DNA from 3 places in the Paenibacillus sp. LPE1-1-1.1 genome. Region 3 is predicted to be linked to each of the others. Evidence: predicted binding sites of a transcription regulator. Region 3 holds the regulator's gene; each other region holds the start of a gene.
What was found. Region 3 encodes LexA, which represses DNA repair genes until DNA is damaged. Its sites were predicted from a motif close to CGAACATATGTTCG; they were not measured.

Region 1 (6,539 bases), on a different contig from region 3:
CTCATTTTCCCAATAATATAAAGGAGTTGTGTAGCATTGGCTAAAACGGTTATGTTAGCGTTCCTGTCCATTTTGCTTGTCGTTGCCATCATCCTTCAGCCGGATGCTGCCTTCCAGTCGTCCCTGCAAGGACTCACCGTGTGGTGGAACATTGTTTTTCCCGGCTTGCTGCCGTTTCTGGTCTTATTCGAGCTCATTGCCTCTTTCGGCCTCGTCCACGCCATTGGGTCCTTGCTGCAGCCCCTCATGCACCGGTTGTTCAAGCTGCCTGGGGAAGCGTCGCTCGCTATCGTGCTAGGGTGGATGGGCGGTTATCCTGCAGGGGCTGAGGCCGCTGCGTCCCTGCGCAAAAAAAACCTCGTTACAAAACAACAGGGCCAGCGGCTGCTCGCCCTTGCCCATATGCCTAACCCCTTATTTATGCTCGTAGTCATCGGGGCAGGCTTCCTGCACAAGCCGATTACCGGTGTTCTTATTGCGGCAGCCGTGTGGTTTTCTGCCCTGTGGGTGATGATCCTCATGACCTTGGTTCGGCCCAAAACCGAGACGGAGAATAGCCAGACGGATGAACGCGAAGCCTTAGAGAACGGTAACATTTTGCAGCGCGCGGCAGAGGCGCTTCGCCTCGGCAGAGAGCAGGATGGCCGAAGCTTCGGCAAAGCGCTTGGCGATGCCGTTACTGCCAGCGTTCAGAAGCTGATGATGATCGGAGGCTTTATGATCTTCGCTGCGGTGCTTGCCAAATTATCAGAACCGCTTTTCTCTCCTCTTCTGGCTAAAACCGGACTTGGCTTTATCAGTCAAGCTTTTTTTGAAGGCCATTTAGGGGCTTATTCGGCCGCCGTCTGGGACGCACCGGGAGCCGGCACGCTCGGCAATGCCGCTGCCATCGCCGCAGTTCTGGCGTGGAGCGGACTTAGCGGCATTTTACAAGCTGGCTATTCCATCACGGGTACCGACCTCAAGCTGCTTCCATTCATCGCATGGCGCGTCGTCCATTCCCTGCATGCCCTGTTGTTCATGCTGCTTCTTTGGAAACCAGCTACAGCGTTTTTGCGTTCTATTCTGGCGCAAGGGGATCTGCCAGTCTTTGTCCCTGCCGAAACCTTCTTGCCTGGTCATGCGGTCGCAGCAATCATTAAGGCAGGCGAGCTTCCCGCGTTATGGCAGTTCTCGCTTCCGGCTGCTTTCCTTCTTGCGCTTCTCGGACTTTTTGTTTCAATGATCCTGCTGCCATTTCGCAAAGCTAATAAATCGATATAAAGTTAACTTAGAAATACAAATTCCGGCTCTATGATAAACTCTTAGATTTATATTTCTCGCGTAATTGCTGCTCAACGACAGGCGGCACCAACTCATGCACGGCACCGTGGAACTGTGCGATCTCTTTTACGATGCTGGAGCTTAAATAAGAATATTTCGGATTCGTCATCATAAACATGGTATCGATTTCTGCATCTAGAAGATGGTTTGTTGAAGCAAGCTGCAGCTCGTATTCGAAATCGGTTACCGATCGGATTCCCCTGATAATGACATTTGCCTGCCGCGATTTCATGAAACGGACGAGCAAATCTCGAAAGCTGTCAATTTCCACGTTCGGAATATCACTTGTGACTTCGGTTAGAAGCGCCTTCCGTTCATCGACGCTGAACAGCGGATTTTTGCTTGAATTATTTAAAACGGCTACAATCAACCGGTCAAATTGCTTGGCGGATCTGCGAATAATATCCAAATGACCGTAGGTGACGGGATCAAAGGTGCCGGGATATACCGCTACGCGCTCTTTTTTATTCATGAACATCGGCCTCGTTTCCATCGTGACTTTCTAAGCTGATATATTGATAGATTGTAACCGCGGTATCCCCGTATTTTGCATGCTTTAGTTGTTCAAAATGCTCCAGCTGCTCCGGGTAACGGTGAGATGCATCATGTTCGACTACAATAACGGCATCCGGTTCCAACAGTCCATTCTCCACAAGCTGCGTCATTAAACTGTCCATCGTAATCATTTTGTACGGAGGGTCAAGAAAAACAAGCCGGAACTTTTGTCCCCGCTTCGCTAGCGCTTTCAATGCGCGCTCCGCATCATTCCTATAAATTTCGGCAGCGCTTCCCATATTCGCCGTCTGCACATTATGGCGAATGATGTCGATGCTGATTTTCTCGCGATCAATAAAAACCGTACGCTCTACGCCTCTGCTCCAAGCCTCAATACCTAAACCGCCTGTGCCTGCGAACAGGTCCAGCGCCATTCCACCATCGAAATAAGGACCAATCATGCTGAAAATAGCTTCTTTCACCTTGTCCGTTGTCGGTCTCGTATTCATGCCAGGCACAGCCTTAAGCGTGCGGCCTTTGGCCTCGCCCGCAATGACTCTCACTGCAATTGCCCCCTTCTATCTCATTCCCGCCTATCGTACCATAGAATCCCTTTCATAATAAAGCGGAGATCCGCTTAAAAATGGAGAGCCAGCAGCACTTTTTCGGACAACATGAAATTTATTATCTCAAACGTGTATATTTACCATATATAAGGACAAAATAATTTTATCGGCGTCGCAAGATGTCGTAGACAACCGCGGAGAAGACTTACGTTTCCCCATAAGCTCTTCGTCCGGTTTCTCCTCTCCCATGAAAAGGGCACCCCGCAAGGGGTGCCCGATTTTTTGTTTAATCCCTTATATAGCAAGGTTTCTTCGAACATCTCTTCTTTCCGTCAATTGCAATTTCATGATTTTGGGCACCGATTGGGCACCACTTTAACTCACCACAACTCTAAAGCACTATAGCTACGTCAATCTGCTTCAGAACGCGTGATGCTGCACAGATTCAAGGTTCACTAAGCGGCTTTTTTTCTTCGTTAGATTTTTTTCCGTTATACAGATCATCCGGCAGGTTTTTTTCGCACCCGAAAGGCACGGCTAATCTGGGATAGCCGTGCCTTTTGCAATCAATCCGTATAGATGAGTTGAGAAAACGAACTGCGACAGGCACTGCATGGTTATTGACTCGAGTATGCCATTCTTTATCCCTCTATGCGATCTGCGTGATAACAAGGTGTGCTGAAACAGCCGCAGCCGCTCCTCCATCCGCCTGCCCTGCTGAAGGTGTGATGGTTAGAGCCGGAGTATTGCCAGTTGGATTTCGTACTGAGAGTATTTGATTGATTGCTGTCGTTTGCACAAGTGCCATTCCCACTATCTGAGTAGCGCCTACGGCTCTCCCGACCCTGGTATAAGCTAGTTCTGTGGCACCGAGAGCTAAAATCAGTTGGCCTGCTTCGCTCACACTCACCTGAAACAAGACCTGATAAACGCCAATTTCGGCCAAGTTAAAAGTATTGTCACTCAAACGGGTGATAGAAGTGCCACTAGTTGGTCCATCTTGCGGAAAATCTACGGGCGTACCCGCACCAACTGTGTCTGCATTATCACCAGGCATCAACGCAAAAAAATCAGCAAAGCCTAATAAGCCACCAGGCAGTCCAGGCTGTCCCGTCAGTCCCGTCAATCCTCTCAGACCTCTCAAACCTCTCAAACCTCTCAAACCACTAGGTCCAACAGGACCGCGAGGTCCAACAGGACCGCGAGGTCCAACAGGACCGCGAGGTCCAACAGAACCGCGGCTACCGTTTTCTATGACTTGCTTATTGACGATAACGGGGCAGCAAGCTTTGAGTGGTTTTTTAACAAGACGCTTTTTACAAGATTTCAAAAAAAAACACCTCCACAATATTTGTAATATATATTATGAAGCTATTCTAGTTGTTGATTGGATGAAAAGCTGATAGTTATATATTCTTTGCTGCCCAAATCAAGATCGATTGGCACCATATTTCCAAACTCATTCAAAAACACCCTCATTCCTCCACAAGAATTTTTGAAAAACCCCAATAAAACAAGGGATTGCCTCTTGACTAGGTTGCAAAAAAAAACAGCATTTTCACATCTCCCATGAAAAGGGCACCCCGCAAGGGGTGCCCTTTTTTTGTTTAGAGCCTTAATATGACAAGGTTCACATGGGTTTCATTGAATACAATCTATATGTTTGTCACCAATTGCCCACCAAAAAAGGTAGAGAGGGATTTGCAGTTTTTTATGCGTCAATAGACTGAATTTTCATGATATCCATAAAATGCACCTTCGTTATATTTCCTTTATACTCCATATGTACCGATTTCGTTCGCGAGTCCATCTTTGTTATTTTTCCAAGTACCGGCTGATCCCAATTCCAAACAATGAGCTTTATTTGCAATTCCTCTTGTTGAGCTTCAACTAGGCGCTCGCCCAGTTCCTCCATCTCGAACTCATCTCTAGTTGGCCGTTTTGGTCCTTTTGCCTTTGCCATGTCATTATCCTCCAATTCTTAATGGTAGCTGTTACTGCTATCACATGCTTAGGTAACATCGTACGGATCTGATTAAGATTTCACGATTACAAATATTGCGATTTCAGTCACTACAAATAACACTGTTTGGCCGATATAATTTTCAACTATGCGATATGCCAATATTTGCTTCCATTTTAACACAAACATACGTTCGATATCAAAAGTAAAATATAACACATGGGTCCCTACAATGAAATGGCATAAACCATGAAGGTACTCTATTCTCCCGGAATAATTTTCGGGATAAGATCCCCTACTCTTTCTATCTTACCCGCGACAATTTGAGGGGGATCCGATTGCATCACTACATATTCCCCATTTTCATTTGTTTTGGGCGTTACATTTACTTTTTCGCCTACTCTAAGTTCATTATAAAGTTGGGATTCATCAACAATATAATAGACTAATTCGACGTTATTCTTTTTGAGGGCAGCAAAATCACTTTCAGACTCCTTCCGGGAAATATTCTTCGCTACCAAGATTCTTTCGTCTTCCTTATCTATAATATAATTCCCCTTTGCTGCTTCGGACGGAGCATTGCAACCACTAAGCATACATAAGATAAGTGCTAAAGCTAATCCCATTACTAATTTTTTCAAGGTTTTTACTCCTCCCATGTCTTATCCCTTCATTATTAGACGGATCCATGAAAAATTTGTTGCAATACATTGCTCGTTCGTTTTCACTCAATCGTTATTTACAAGAGATTATGCCTATAATAATTTCAAGAATGTATCAAGAAGGAGCCAGCTAACATGAATGCCATTCCCAAATTTCTTATCCTAGCCGGTATCGCGTTAATTGTTATTGGGTTGATTTGGGCGGGGCTAGGAAGGTTTATCAATCTTGGGCGTCTTCCTGGCGATATCGCAGTCGAAAAAGGGAATGTGAAGTTTTATTTCCCAATAGTCACCTGCATAGTTATTAGCATTGTTTTGTCGTTGGTCGCCTACATTGCGAGATGGTTTTTCAAGTGATGCAAACATGAAGAATTTACTTTGCACTTACGCGTAAAGCATTATTTTTCGATTTTAATGGTCTTAAATACCAATACGGTAAGCTTGAGTATAAAATTATGCTTTGTAACTAAAAATAAGCTCGATTTCAATTCTAAACACGAATGGAGCATGTAACTATGAAGAAAGTAATTCTAATGGTTAGTTTCATCGCATGTTTGATGATGTACACAGCTATACCTGCATCCGCAGATCGTGCCAATAACGGAACAACGGTGAACGCAAACAATTACAGAACAACTGCTGCGACAGACGATGATGGAATTGATTGGGGTTGGCTTGGTCTTTTGGGTCTGCTCGGTTTGGCAGGAGCGAGAAACCGCGGGCGCGAACGTGATCGTGACCATGCTTAACATTTGATTTTATCAACAAACACCCCCGCTCTAACATGGGGGGTGTTTGCTTTGCGTTTTTTTGACCCAAATATTGTTAGAAGCTTCCTTTTTATTGAGCTGTTTGGTAACTCTTTCAAACTTAGACCGTACATTCTTTAATTACTCAAGGATATAATAAACCAGTCAAATTGAGACTAAAAGGAGAACATTCAATGGGGATTTTAAGCGGTAATCCAAAAGACGAGCCGATGCACTATGGTGAAATCTTTAGTGTCTGGACAGCATCTACAACAGCTAAAGGCGCTGTATCCTGCTACCAAGCCTACCTAAACCATTCCGGTGACAAGGAACTTAAAAAAATTCTTGAGGCTCTCATTGATCAAGCTAAGCTAGAAATTAAAGAATTAGATACACTGCTTACGGATAACGGAATTGCTTCCTCGCCAATGATGCCTGAAAGACCGCAAGTTAAACTCGAAGATATCCCGGCGGGTGCAAGATTCACCGATCCTGAGATTGCAGCTAAAATCGCATCTGACGCCTCTTTGGGATTAATTGCTTGCAGTCAAGTTATGGGTCAATCCATCCGAGAGGATATTGGTGCTTTATTTGCTAAATACCATATGACCAAAACGGCATTAGGCGTTAAAATACTGGAGATGAGCAAAGAAAAAGGTTGGATCATTCCTCCTCCCTTGCAAATTAAGAGACCTGAAGCTGTCCATGCATAGTTTTATTTATAAAACCCCGCCCTTAAGGGCGGGGTTTTTTTGCAAGAATTTATCCGCATAGCAATTGT
Region 2 (6,539 bases), on a different contig from region 3:
GGCAATACGGTACGTCAACGGATCAAGCTTAGACAAGGCATCGAGCAGGATGTTTCCAAAAAGATCAATATACTCATTCGGGATTCAAAGCTAAAGGTGAAAAGCTTGATCCAAGGGGATCAGATTAGAGTATCGGGCAAAAGCCTTGATGATTTGCAGGCCGTTATGAAGCTGCTTAGAGAAGCAGACCTGCCCGTAGAACTTCAATTTACCAATTACCGCTCGTAATAGCGAAGCTTCGTTTCATCGGAACTCGAGAAACGGGGCTTTTCGTTTCATTAGCGCAAAGAGGCAATATGAGGCTTTAGCCGCTTTTGACACGTGTATGGGCATGTATTATACTTGTTTAGATAGCTTTACAGTAGGATCTGGGGGATACATAGATGAAAGTAAGCACACATGCAGTCACTCAAGGTTGCTTAGCAAAGGGTCCGCAGCTGGAAAGAAAATCCGGTATTATTCACGAACAAAGGGTTCGCGTAACGCACACCTTTGAGTTAGACCGATCTAAGGAGGGAATTGCGTGAATCTGGCGAACCGCATTACCTTAGCCAGAATATTTTTAGTGCCGGTTATTATGTTTTTTCTGCTTATCAAAGTGGATTTGGGGTCGTTTAGCATTTCTGACTTCTCCATTACATACAATCAAATCGCAGCGGCACTTATTTTTATTGTGGCAGCAAGTACAGACGGGTTAGACGGCTACATCGCCCGCAAAAACAAAATCGTAACGAACCTAGGCAAGCTTCTCGATCCATTGGCAGATAAGCTGCTTGTTGCAGCCGTTCTTATTTCACTCGTTGAAATGGACAAGCTGAATGCATTGATTGCGATTGTTATCATCAGCCGAGAATTCGCTGTTACGGGTCTTCGTCAAATCGCGCTCCTGGAGGGCTCGGTCATGGCTGCCAGCACATGGGGCAAATGGAAGACGGCGATTCAAATTACTATGATCATTGCGCTGTTGATCAACAATTTCCCGTTTAATTTCATTGATTTTCCATTCGATGTTATCGCAAGCTGGGTAGCAGCCGCTATTACGGTATACTCGGGCATTGATTATTTCTTGAAAAATAAGCATCTTATTCCGGTAGAATAACGTTAAAGCATCTTTCCTTTCAATGGGGGGATGCTTTTACTTATATGGCTGGGGGCCAATCAACAAACGAAGCAGAGGAGATCTCGAATAATGAAAGCAGAAATCATAGCGGTCGGTACGGAGCTGCTGCTCGGCCAAATCGTAAATACGAATGCGCAGTTTTTATCTCAGAAGCTTGCGGGTCTAGGCGTAGACGTTTATTTTCAAACGGTTGTCGGCGACAATGCGGGGAGGCTGCGGGAAGCGATTGAAATTGGGCGAAGCCGAGCGGATTTACTTGTTTTTACGGGCGGGCTCGGACCAACCCAGGATGATCTTACGAAGGATGTTTTAGCGGAATATTTAAATCGCAAGCTCGTTATCCATGAGCCGTCTATGGTTCAGATCGAGCAGATGTTCAGCTCTCGCGGCATCCATATGGTGGAGAGCAACCGCCGTCAGGCCTTGATGATCGAGGGCGGCGACCCGCTGGAAAATACGACGGGCTTAGCGGTTGGAAACGGCTTGTCCGTGGATGGGACGCTTTATTTGCTGCTTCCCGGCCCGCCGCGTGAGATGAAGCCCATGATGGATGCGGCAGGGGAGCTGTGGCTGCGTTCCAAGCTGGGAGATGCAGAGCCGCTGTATTCGCGTATTTTAAAATTCGCAGGCATTGGAGAATCAAATCTCGAGGCCAAGCTGATTGATTTAATTGACGGACAGGTCGATCCAACTATCGCGCCTTACGCGAAGGAAGGCGAAGTTTCCATAAGAGTTTCGACCAAAGCTGGCTCGGCTATCGATGCCGATCTGAAAATAGATGAAAGCGTCGATAAAATAAAAGAACGGGTAGGCGAATATTTGTATGCGCAGGAGGACATTCCGCTGGAGGTTGAGGTTGTACACCTCCTGAGAGCCTCAAGACGCAAGCTGGCGAGCGCGGAAAGCTGCAGCGGGGGTTTATTGGCCGAGCTTATTACAAACGTTCCTGGGAGCAGCGGAGAGTATGTAGGAGGGGTTGTCACCTACACCAATATAATGAAGCATCATTTATTAAGCATACCGCTCACGCAGCTCGAAGGAGAGGGCGCACCCGGTGCAATCAGTGACTCGACTGCCGCTTTAATGGCGGAGAGGGTAAGGGAGCTCTCGGATGCCGATTTCGGGGTATCCTTGACAGGCGTCGCCGGACCGGCTGAATCCGAGGGCAAACCCGTTGGGTTGGTTTACATTGGCATTTCGGAGCGGGGAAAAGCAACCGACGTTTTTACTTTGAACCTTAGCGGCGGAAGAAGCATGATAAGGCTGCGCGCCGTGAAAGCTGCTTTGTACCGATTATGGCAGGCGCTTCAGGCGAATTAGACATGTGGCGAGCTGTTTTTGCATGATAGCAAAAATGCAGCCAAGGCACGGAAACGAATCGGCTATCAATGGTTTCTATCGGCATCGCGAAATTTCGACGAAATAAATAATGTTTGTCAATTGCGGGCCAGCCCGTTATAATTAGGGATAGTTATCGGAAGAACCGTGGCGAAGAATACTTTGCTGCGGTTTTTTTATGTCCATTTGAGGGGGCGAAGCGAAAAGGCGAATGTATGTTCGAAAAAATGCTTGTCAACCCGTCAGAAAAAAGGTATCATAACATTATAAATGAAGAAGGATGTGAGTTTCTTGTCGGATCGTCGCGCTGCACTAGAAATGGCTTTGCGTCAAATTGAGAAGCAATTTGGTAAAGGCTCCATCATGAAATTGGGAGAATCCACACACATGCAGGTAGAAACCGTGCCTAGCGGTTCACTTGCTCTAGATATTGCATTAGGAATAGGCGGCTTGCCGCGTGGACGTGTTATTGAAATATATGGACCGGAATCATCCGGTAAAACGACTGTTGCGCTTCATGCGATTGCAGAGGTTCAACGAATTGGCGGACAAGCTGCCTTTATCGATGCGGAGCATGCGCTGGATCCGCTTTATGCTAGCAAGCTTGGCGTAAATATTGATGAGCTGTTGCTTTCTCAGCCGGATACAGGCGAGCAAGCATTGGAAATCGCTGAAGCGCTTGTACGCAGCGGCGCGGTTGACATTGTCGTTATTGACTCCGTTGCTGCACTTGTACCAAAAGCGGAGATCGAAGGCGACATGGGTGATTCACACGTTGGTCTTCAAGCTCGTTTGATGTCGCAGGCTTTGCGAAAGCTTTCGGGTGCCATCAGCAAATCGAAGACGATTGCTATTTTCATCAACCAATTGCGTGAGAAGGTTGGCGTTATGTTTGGTAACCCCGAGACAACGCCAGGCGGACGCGCTTTGAAGTTCTACTCGAGCGTACGTCTTGACGTGCGTCGTATCGAGACGCTGAAGCAAGGTAATGACATGATTGGTAACCGTACTCGTATTAAAGTCGTGAAAAATAAGGTAGCCCCTCCGTTTAAGCAAGCTGAGGTTGACATCATGTACGGCGAGGGTATTTCCAGAGAAGGTACTCTTGTGGATATCGGCGTAGAGATGGATATCGTTCAGAAGAGCGGAGCATGGTTCTCATACAATGGCGAGCGTCTAGGCCAAGGCCGCGAGAATGCGAAGCAGTACTTGAAGGATCACAAGGATGTTGCAGAGGTTATCGAGAAGCAAATTCGCGATGCGAGTAACTTGTCGGCAGCTGCGACTCAGGCAAATTTCAAACCTGATGAAGACGACGAAGAGTTCGAAGATCTGGAATAAAAAGACCTTATAGCATACGTATCCATGCTTCGCCGCCCTGTTAGGGGCGGCGAAGCTGTGTTTAGAGAGGATGTACGGTGTGAGCTATAGCGACCCGGAAATTGAAGAAGAATGGATGATCTTATCGGTTCGTCTAGATAAAAAGGAAAGAAAATTATATCATCTCTTTGCCGAGTCAGAGGAACCGTTATTATCCGTACATGAAGATATATTAATTCGGTTTCGATTGACGAAGGGGCAACTATTAACGGAGGTTCAAATCGAAGAAATACGAATGGAAGACGAACGTTACCGTGCCTACGTGCTGGCAATCGCCTATTTAGGAGCTAGACCGAGAACAAGAAAACAAATCGAGCAATATTTAAACCGCAAGCTGTTTGAATCAGACAATATTCAATATGCTCTTGACCGTTTAGAAAAGGAACATATTGTGGATGATGAACAATATGCGCGTCAATTTGCAGCGGGAAGACTGAAGAACAGCCTGAAGGGACGACGCTTTATTCAGCAAGAGCTGGCGCAGCGAGGCGTGTCGAAAGAAGCCGCTGCAGAGGCAATCGGTGCATTGGACCATAAAGTTGAATTAGCGTCGGCGAAAAAGGCCGCCGAGAAGAAATGGCGCTCCTTAAAAGGGGATACGTTTGAGAAAAAACGCAAGCTTATGGGGTATTTAATGCGCAGCGGTTTTCCGGGTGATATCGTAAAGGAAGCCATAAAGTCGATAGATCTGATTGGTGAAGATGATGCATTCGAGGAAGATGATGGGCTTTTGCTTGACAATTGATTTTACGAAAAGATAAAATGAGGTTGTATTCCTTCAATATTGAATCAATTTTCCTTCCAAAAGTTGATTCAATACGATTATTTTCGTCAAATTAGTAATTGTTGAAACGGTTTGAAGCCGGTTGAAAACCTAATATCATCCCAAGCAGTGCCTTGGTGTATGCAACAAGGAGGTGAACAAGATGCCTAATGAGGTCATTTGGATCTTGATCTGTCTCTTTGTTGGCGCAATTTTCTTTGGGATTGGTTATTTTATTCGAAAGTCGATTGCCGAGGCCAAAATTTCAAGCGCTGAGCAAGCTGCCATTGTAATCGTAGAAAATGCGAAAAAAGAAGCGGAAGCTCAGAAAAAAGAAACCGTGCTAGAAGCAAAAGATGAAGTCCACAAACTTCGTTCCGAAGCCGAGAGAGACATTCGTGAACGTCGCAACGAGGCTCAACGTCAGGAAAGACGTTTACTCCAAAAAGAGGAGTCGCTGGATAAAAAGTTAGAAGCGCTAGAACGCAAAGAAGAAACTGTAGCCAACAAAGAAAAACGGATCGAAGAAACGCAAGAGCAGATCGATTCCATTTACAAGCAGCAGCTGAGTGAATTGGAACGTATTTCGAGTCTGACAACGGAAGATGCCAAATCGATCATTTTATCCAATGTTGAACAGGAAGTACGACATGAAACAGCACAAATGATTAAAGAGATCGAGCAGCAAGCGAAAGAAGAGGCCGATAAGAAAGCCCGTGATATTATTTCACTAGCTATTCAGCGCTGTGCGGCAGATCATGTGGCTGAGACGACGGTATCCGTCGTAACATTGCCTAATGAAGAAATGAAAGGCCGCATTATTGGGCGTGAAGGCCGTAATATCCGTGCTTTGGAAACATTGACTGGTATCGATCTAATCATCGACGATACACCGGAAGCGGTCATTTTATCTGGTTTCGACCCGATAAGACGCGAAATTGCCCGCACTTCTTTAGAAAAGCTTGTGGCTGACGGTCGTATCCATCCTGCCCGTATTGAAGAAATGGTTGAAAAATCTCGTAAAGAAGTGGACGAGCGCATCCGTGAATACGGTGAGCAAGCGACTTTCGAGGTTGGCGTTCACAGCTTGCATCCGGATTTAATCAAGATTTTAGGACGATTGAAGTATCGGACAAGTTACGGTCAGAACGTGCTGAAGCACTCCATGGAAGTAGCTTACTTGACTGGATTGATGGCAGCAGAGCTTGGCCAGGATGTTACTTTGGCAAAGCGTGCAGGTTTGCTGCATGATATCGGTAAAGCATTGGATCATGAAGTGGAAGGCTCGCATGTAGAAATCGGTGTTGAACTTGCTAAGAAATACAAGGAGCATCCTGTCGTTATAAACAGTATTGCTTCCCATCACGGGGATACGGAAGCTACTTCCGTAATCGCGATGCTCGTAGGAGCGGCTGACGCATTGTCCGCTGCGCGTCCTGGAGCCCGCCGTGAAACGCTTGAAACGTACATCAAACGACTGGAGAAGCTTGAAGATATCTCTGAATCGTTTGAAGGAGTGGAAAAATCGTACGCGATCCAAGCTGGCCGCGAAGTGCGCGTCATGGTGCAGCCAGAAAAAATCGACGATACGGAAGCGTTCCGCCTTGCACGTGATATTACGAAGAAAATCGAAAGCGAACTTGATTATCCGGGACATATTAAGGTTACGGTTATACGAGAAACACGCGCGGTTGAATATGCGAAATAAACGACAAAAAAATATCGGCTTTTCGGAAAAGTGGCTGCTTGTTAGCCACTTTTCTGTTTGCAGGCGTACAAAAAAAGGAAGTGTATTCAAATGAACGTATTGTTTATCGGGGATATTGTAGGCAATGTAGGGAGAAGCGCATTAAAACGCGTGCTCCCAGCTCTGAAAAGTAAGTATAATCCGCATATTATTATTGCGAATGGCGAGAATGCGGCTGCCGGCCGCGGAAT
Region 3 (6,539 bases):
TTCTATTAAAGCAAGCGCCTGCTCATAATAGCTTTCAACGAGCTCATCAAAGGTCACTCCGCCGGTTACCGATAAGGTCTTGGTCGTAGGACCGAGCGCGCCGGCTACGTATCTAGGCTTGTCAGGCGTGCTGTATTTATCGCAGGCGTCACGTGCCAGCTTCGCAGCAGCTAGATTGATTTCTCTTGCTTTTTCAGGGATATCATAATCAGCCAACACGACGCTTGTAGCTCCGAACGTATTGGTTTCCAGGATGTCCGCGCCTGCTTCAAGATACTGCTCATGAATCGATTGTATGACATCAGGTCGAGTCAGAACGAGCATTTCATTACATCCGTCCAGCTCAGGTCCGCCAAAATCATCTTCATCTAATCCAGCTTGCTGGATCATCGTCCCCATTGCGCCGTCCAAAATAAGGATACGCTCCTGAAGCATTTGTTGTATGGTCGGTTTCGACAATTTACTACACCCTTCCCAAAATCATTAACACATAGTTTATCAGAATACCTTCTGCGTGAAAAGGTAATCCATCGACAATCCATTTGATTTGTTTTATAATCATTATATCATTTAATCTCTATAGGAAAAGAGGGAATGTTCATGGCTGAAATTAGAATTCGCAATACAGAGGAACGGATTCAAGGAGAAGAAGCTGTCCGTTCATTTCTAGAACAGCAAGAGGTGCTTTACGAGCATTGGAACCCGAGCAAGCTGGCAGAAGGCCTTCAGCAGAAATTCGTCCTTTCCGACGAAGAAAAACAGGAAATTTTGGCAACCTATGACGAAGAAATCAAAGACCTCGCAGAACGCCGCGGGTATAAAACATGGGATATTATTGCCTTATCCGATGCTACGCCGAATCTAGACGAGCTGCTTAAAAAGTTCGAAAACGTACACACCCATACAGAAGATGAAGTTCGCGCGATAACTGCGGGACGCGGCATCTTTATTATTAAAGGTACTGACGATGTAGGTTATTTTGACGTGGAACTGGAAGCTGGCGACGTTATTTCCGTCCCGGAATACAAGCCGCATTTCTTTACGCTTATGGAAAACCGTCAAATCGTTGCCGTTCGTCTTTTCATTGAAACGGAAGGCTGGATCGCCCATCCTTTTGCTGATGAGAAGTTCGCATCCAACCAGGCTTAATACGTATCAAAAATAATGCAAGCCCCTCTTATGCTGCAAATGCAGGCAATGAGGGGCTTTTTGTTGCAATAATTTATAGTTCCAGCAGCTGCAGAAGCTCTTCTAAGTGTTTAATTTCATGGGTAGGAATGATTTCGTCGTTACGGACGGCGCCGTGGCGATTAATCCAAACCGAGGTCATCCCAATCGTATTCGCGCCTAGTATATCCGTTGTCAGCTTATCGCCAACCATAATTCCGTGCTCCGTTTCGATGCCAAGACGCTCAAGTGCATGCTTAAATATCGCAGCAGCCGGCTTCCCTTGCCCGAACTCGCCCGAGATAATGATATGGTCAAAATAAGGCAGAAGTTCCGGTACGCCCGCGAGCTTTTCTCTTTGCAAATCAGGAGAACCGTTCGTGAGAAGTAGAAGCTTATATTTACCTTTAAGCGCATCCAGCACGCGGAATGTTTCTTCATATACGATTGGACGCGAACGGCGTTCAGCCGGGAATTGCTCGGCTAGCACAGCGCCAAGCTCTTCATTGTCCACGCCAAGCGCCTTCAACCCCTGTGTCCATGCTGCTTTCCGGTAACCGGGAGCAAGATTCTCAAGCTTCCGGAATTCTTCCTGCTCGCCTTCGCGGAAGGGAGCCCACAAACCCTCAAACGGATTGATTCCGATCATTTTTGTAAAAGGGAACGTTTCATACGATTCATAGAGGGCTCTTGCTTCACGGCGTACCGCTTCCTCAAGAGCATCAGGATCAACTCCGGTCGCAGCCGCTGCCGCTTGGCAGGTTGCTTCAAAAGCTTCCTTTACGCTGCGGTCATCCCACAGCAATGTGTCATCCAAATCAAATAATACCGCTTGTTTAGCCATCGTTGTTCAAACTCTCCTACCTATTATTTTTCCTGAAAAGGAATGCCGTTTGCTTGCGCAAACACTTTCAGCTTCTCGCTAATTTCTTCAGTCGGAAACCGGTTCGTTAATTTAGAGAACACCCAGTTACCGCCTTTATGCTGCTCCACGATTACATAACCCTTTTGTGCGCTAAATCCTTTAATTGCTGAAGCAGGAATACGCTTATCTCCTGTCAAACGGCGGGATTGCACAAAGTCCTTGCCAATCGTTATGTACGGACGTCTAAAGAAAAAGAGGACCGCAAGTAAAATATAACAGCCAACCGTTATCCAAAACATCGTATCCATTTTGAATTGGGAAGAGCTTTGCATCAAGATGACGTACATGCCAATAAATAAAATCAATAAAATTGGCGCGATGTAATTGCGTCCAATTATTTTTTCCGATTTCTCGGCATTAAAAACGATTTGGCCATTGCCTTGTTTTTTGCGTTGTTTATTCACTTCGGTCATATTTTTGCGCACTTTGCGCTCCCAGGAACGTGACAAGCTCATTCTCCTCCTAATTTAAAACCCTATTCAAACGGTCTGCGGAATTTTTCGATGAAGCGATTAGGGTAATCATCCGGAAGCGCGCTGACTTCCTCCAAACGGTTCCAAATCCCGTCTGGCATTTCCCAGCCAATTGCTCCGATATTATCCTCAAACTGTTCTAGTTTACTGGCACCGAAAATCGGCGATGTAATTCCTTCGCGTTGAATCAGCCATCTTAACGCAACCTGCGCCGGCGTTTTATCCAGTTCCTTGGCAGCTTCCAGCAATGTGTCAAGAATGATGAAATTTTTGTCCAAGGCACGATTGATCCAAGCGCTCTCTCCTACCTTAGAAGTCAACCGGCCTTCCTTTGGCTCTTCTCTCGAGTAACGTCCCGTTAAAAATCCGCCGCCAATTGGAGCCCATGGAATAATGCCTACCTTCTCCTCTAAGCAAAGCGACATCATTTCAAGGTCCATCTGTCTGCTCACCAAGCTGTATTGCGGCTGAATGGAAACAAAACGGACATATCGGCTTGCATCGCTGCATGCCAGCGATTTCATTAACTGCCAAGCGAAAAAATTCGAACATCCTATGTAACGAACCTTACCCGAGGTTACAAGATCATCAAGCGTGCGCAGGGTCTCCTCAATCGGTGTTGCATGATCCCATACATGTACCTGATATAAATCGATATAATCGGTTTGAAGACGTCTCAAGCTTGCTTCAACGCCATCCATGATATGCTTGCGCGATAACCCCACGCCATTAATATTTTGGGAAGTGGTCATCCTCACCTTTGTCGCCAGAACGATATCGGAGCGATTGTTTTTAATCGCTTTCCCGACTATTTCCTCGGAACGGCCGCTCACATATACGTCAGCCGTATCGAGAAAATTTCCTCCCCGGTCAACAAAACGATTGATCATTTCAATCGAATCCTCTTCGCTCGTTGTGTTACCGAAAGTCATCGTTCCCAAGCAAAGCTCGGATACTGCCAGTCCACTTTTGCCTAATAGTTTGTAATTCATCTAATCACCCTTCCTTGGATATTAAATGATTGCCCTAGACATTTATTAATGCTTGATATTATCCTTGTCATCCACAATTTCTATCGTTTCGAGCTGCTGCCGGAAATTGTTCTTGAAGTTCGTTAAATATTGCTTACGAAGCTCATCTCTTTCGGCCATTTCCGCATCGGATAAACCTTCCGATTTATTTTTACGAGCGAGCTCGTTAATCCGTTCAATTATTTTCGAGAATTCCATACCTTGCTCTACTCCTCTCATGATGAAAAACCACTACTCTATACTTTGACATTTTCGACGTTCAGTTGTCAAGGCAAGGGGAATGCATTCTGTGCTCTTGACCCTTGCCACCGATTCCTTTCCTTTTAATGTGTACTCCAAATAGGAAATAAACAAGCGCTTCAATTAAAACGTAAAAATGCTTTCCGAGACAAGCAGATTCAAGTAATCTGCTTGTTCCAGAAAGCATAATGGTGAGCGATATTAGCGAAGGAAAATAAAATAACTCTACTTATATATTTGGAATGATTAGCTTCTGCCCGGACTTAATCTCTGCGTTATGTAATTCATTCCGGTCCTTAATCATATAAACCACATATCTGATATCATGGCTCGAATCATTGAATTGTTTAGCAATCTCCCAAAGCGTATCGCCTGGACGAACCGTGATCACCTGTTCTTCATTCGAAGCAGCTTCAGGAGAAGTGCCCGATGCATCTGTTCCCATCATGAGAAAGCTCGTGAATAATAGAGTAAACAAAGCTGAACATACGATAGCCTTAACCGTATGACGCTTTACCAAGCGTACAACCGATTTTGTAACTTTCATTGCTTTGCTTGCTTCCTGCTTATGAATCGTTCTATAAAAGCTTGGACTAGTTATCATTTATCAGCACCCCAAACGTTTGTTCTGTTTTTAGAATACACGAACAAACGTTTGGTGTCAACAAAAAATGCGAACCTTTGTACTTAAGAACTTATGTTTGTACGAACTCCGGTTCTATGTTATAATTTTTTGCAAACCTACTAATGGAGTGATTGCAGTGTCGAAGATTTCTAACCGACAACATTCGATTCTTGAATTTATTAAGAATGAAGTCCGGGAGAAAGGCTATCCGCCCTCCGTTCGAGAAATCGGCGAAGCTGTCGGATTGTTATCCAGTTCAACCGTTCACGGTCATCTAGACCGCCTGGAGAAGAAAGGCCTAATTCGCCGAGATCCCACGAAACCCCGTGCCATTGAAATTTTAGACCAAGAAGGCGTCGATGGCATTATTCCGCTTTCCGTAGCCAAGGTGCCGATTGTCGGTAAGGTTACAGCCGGTGTGCCAATCACAGCTACGGAGAACATCGAGGAGTATTTCCCGCTCCCTTCCCATTTTGTGGGTGATAGCAGCGTATTTATTCTGAATGTAATGGGCGAGAGCATGATCGAAGCCGGCATTCACGATGGGGATTACGTCATTGTCCGCCAACAGCAAACGGCAAATAACGGTGAAATCGTTGTTGCAATGACCGAAGACGACGAGGCAACGGTGAAGACGTTCTACAAGGAGAAAAATCATATTCGATTGCAGCCGGAAAATTCCTCTATGCAGCCGATTTTACTCCAAAATGTAACGATTCTTGGCAAAGTCATCGGTCTTTTCCGCGACATTCATTAATGGCATCACACTCGTACATAAGGCAAAGGCTGGATCAGATGCATGAGCATCAATGATCCAGCCTTTTCTTTGTTTACAGTCATCCCTCTTTTTAAAAATAGGCATCTGCAGGGTCGCCCATCCCAAGGCAAACACCCAATCACTGAGCAATTATCCCGCATAACATACTGTGTACTCAACACGTAAGGAGGTGCATTGAAAAATGTCCGGTTACGTTGGCGGAGCTTTTACAAATTTAGGTACAATTTTGGTTCTCTTCATTTTGTTGGTGATTATCGCATGCAGCTGCATGGGTTTTGGCGGCTATTAAATAGCGGCCCTATCCCTTGTTTCAGTTCTAGACATCTGATTTTATACAAAAAGACCCTATAAACGGGTCTTTTTTTGTGCGAAGGATATTCAGTTACCTCAATCATTTTAGGATCAGAACGGTGCATTGCTTCTCGGTTAAACCCATCCGTAAATAAAGGCGGGCAAGTTACATAGGCAGCGGTAGAAACATAGGCTGTTCGTATCAAAATAAATGATTGGAGGAAAAACGCGATGGCATTCGGACCGCTCGCACCCCCATTTTACCCTTTTCCGCCCTCTTATCCCTATCCATACCCTTATTCTTATCCGTACCCGGAAGTGCTTCCGCTCCCCATTCCATTCCCCATTGGCAGCTTTGGAGGACCTTGGTGGCATGGCGGCATACATGGAGGAGGTTTCTTCCCCAGCGGAGGGCCAGGCGGCTTTCACAGAGGGCATTCAGGAGGCTTTCATGGCGGCGGCTCTCATGGGGGACACCGTCAATTCTGTAAATAAAATAAATATATGATTATTATGCAGAATATGCGCATATCGGGGGATGTAAAGCATCGGCCTAAATCCCCCGTTGTGTGATAAGCTCGTGTTCTGCCCAATAGTTTGAAATCCCTCGCTTATTTGGCCATCTCGGAAATAGCCTTGCTGTCTAGAATGGCTCGCGCTTGGCCAGATTTGGCCGCGCGGATCATAGCCAGCCCAAGCTCCCTTAATGAAATCACATGGTTCGGGAAGAGGATTCGGAGCATTGGATACAACCACTTCAAAGCAGAATAGTAGCCATGCGTATTCGTTAAGCCCTTGATCGGATGGATGTAACCAGGCCGGAACATATATGCGCCTTTGAAAGGGAGCTGCAGGAGCGCGTTCTCTGTTTTCCCCTTCACTCTGGCCCACATGCTTTTGCCTTGCTCCGAACTGTCGGTTCCGCTTCCTGATACATAACAAAACACCATTTCCGGGTTCATGTTCGAAAGAATGCCTGCCAGATATAAAGTCAGATCATAAGTGAGGT

Region 1: a site for LexA is predicted at 4,530-4,543, ahead of MRBLPE1_RS01620 (YolD-like family protein). Genes of this name have one in related genera too.
Region 2: a site for LexA is predicted at 2,667-2,680, ahead of recA (recombinase RecA). Genes of this name have one in related genera too.

What each region holds. Positions count from the first base shown of each region.
Region 1 covers NZ_JBEGHY010000001.1:320,117-326,655, forward strand. The annotation lists gene MRBLPE1_RS01600 (nucleoside recognition domain-containing protein) at 37-1,263, shown strand; gene coaD (pantetheine-phosphate adenylyltransferase) at 1,292-1,801, opposite strand; gene rsmD (16S rRNA (guanine(966)-N(2))-methyltransferase RsmD) at 1,788-2,381, opposite strand; gene MRBLPE1_RS01615 (hypothetical protein) at 3,034-3,510, opposite strand; gene MRBLPE1_RS01620 (YolD-like family protein) at 4,096-4,347, opposite strand; gene MRBLPE1_RS01625 (DUF3221 domain-containing protein) at 4,608-4,988, opposite strand; gene MRBLPE1_RS01630 (DUF2905 domain-containing protein) at 5,145-5,366, shown strand; gene MRBLPE1_RS01635 (WGxxGxxG family protein) at 5,525-5,758, shown strand; gene MRBLPE1_RS01640 (DUF3231 family protein) at 5,953-6,471, shown strand.
Region 2 covers NZ_JBEGHY010000001.1:164,742-171,280, reverse strand. The annotation lists gene MRBLPE1_RS00835 (YajQ family cyclic di-GMP-binding protein) at 1-228, shown strand, start outside; gene pgsA (CDP-diacylglycerol--glycerol-3-phosphate 3-phosphatidyltransferase) at 524-1,099, shown strand; gene MRBLPE1_RS00825 (competence/damage-inducible protein A) at 1,190-2,440, shown strand; gene recA (recombinase RecA) at 2,750-3,799, shown strand; gene MRBLPE1_RS00815 (regulatory protein RecX) at 3,879-4,583, shown strand; gene rny (ribonuclease Y) at 4,765-6,309, shown strand; gene MRBLPE1_RS00805 (TIGR00282 family metallophosphoesterase) at 6,400-6,539, shown strand, end outside.
Region 3 covers NZ_JBEGHY010000023.1:612,702-619,240, forward strand. The annotation lists gene metH (methionine synthase) at 1-435, opposite strand, end outside; gene MRBLPE1_RS19460 (1,2-dihydroxy-3-keto-5-methylthiopentene dioxygenase) at 601-1,149, shown strand; gene MRBLPE1_RS19465 (HAD family hydrolase) at 1,223-2,011, opposite strand; gene MRBLPE1_RS19470 (hypothetical protein) at 2,035-2,547, opposite strand; gene MRBLPE1_RS19475 (aldo/keto reductase) at 2,568-3,557, opposite strand; gene MRBLPE1_RS19480 (DUF896 domain-containing protein) at 3,603-3,794, opposite strand; gene yneA (cell division suppressor protein YneA) at 4,066-4,383, opposite strand; gene lexA (transcriptional repressor LexA) at 4,598-5,218, shown strand; gene yjcZ (sporulation protein YjcZ) at 5,421-5,528, shown strand; gene MRBLPE1_RS19500 (NAD-dependent epimerase/dehydratase family protein) at 6,142-6,539, opposite strand, start outside.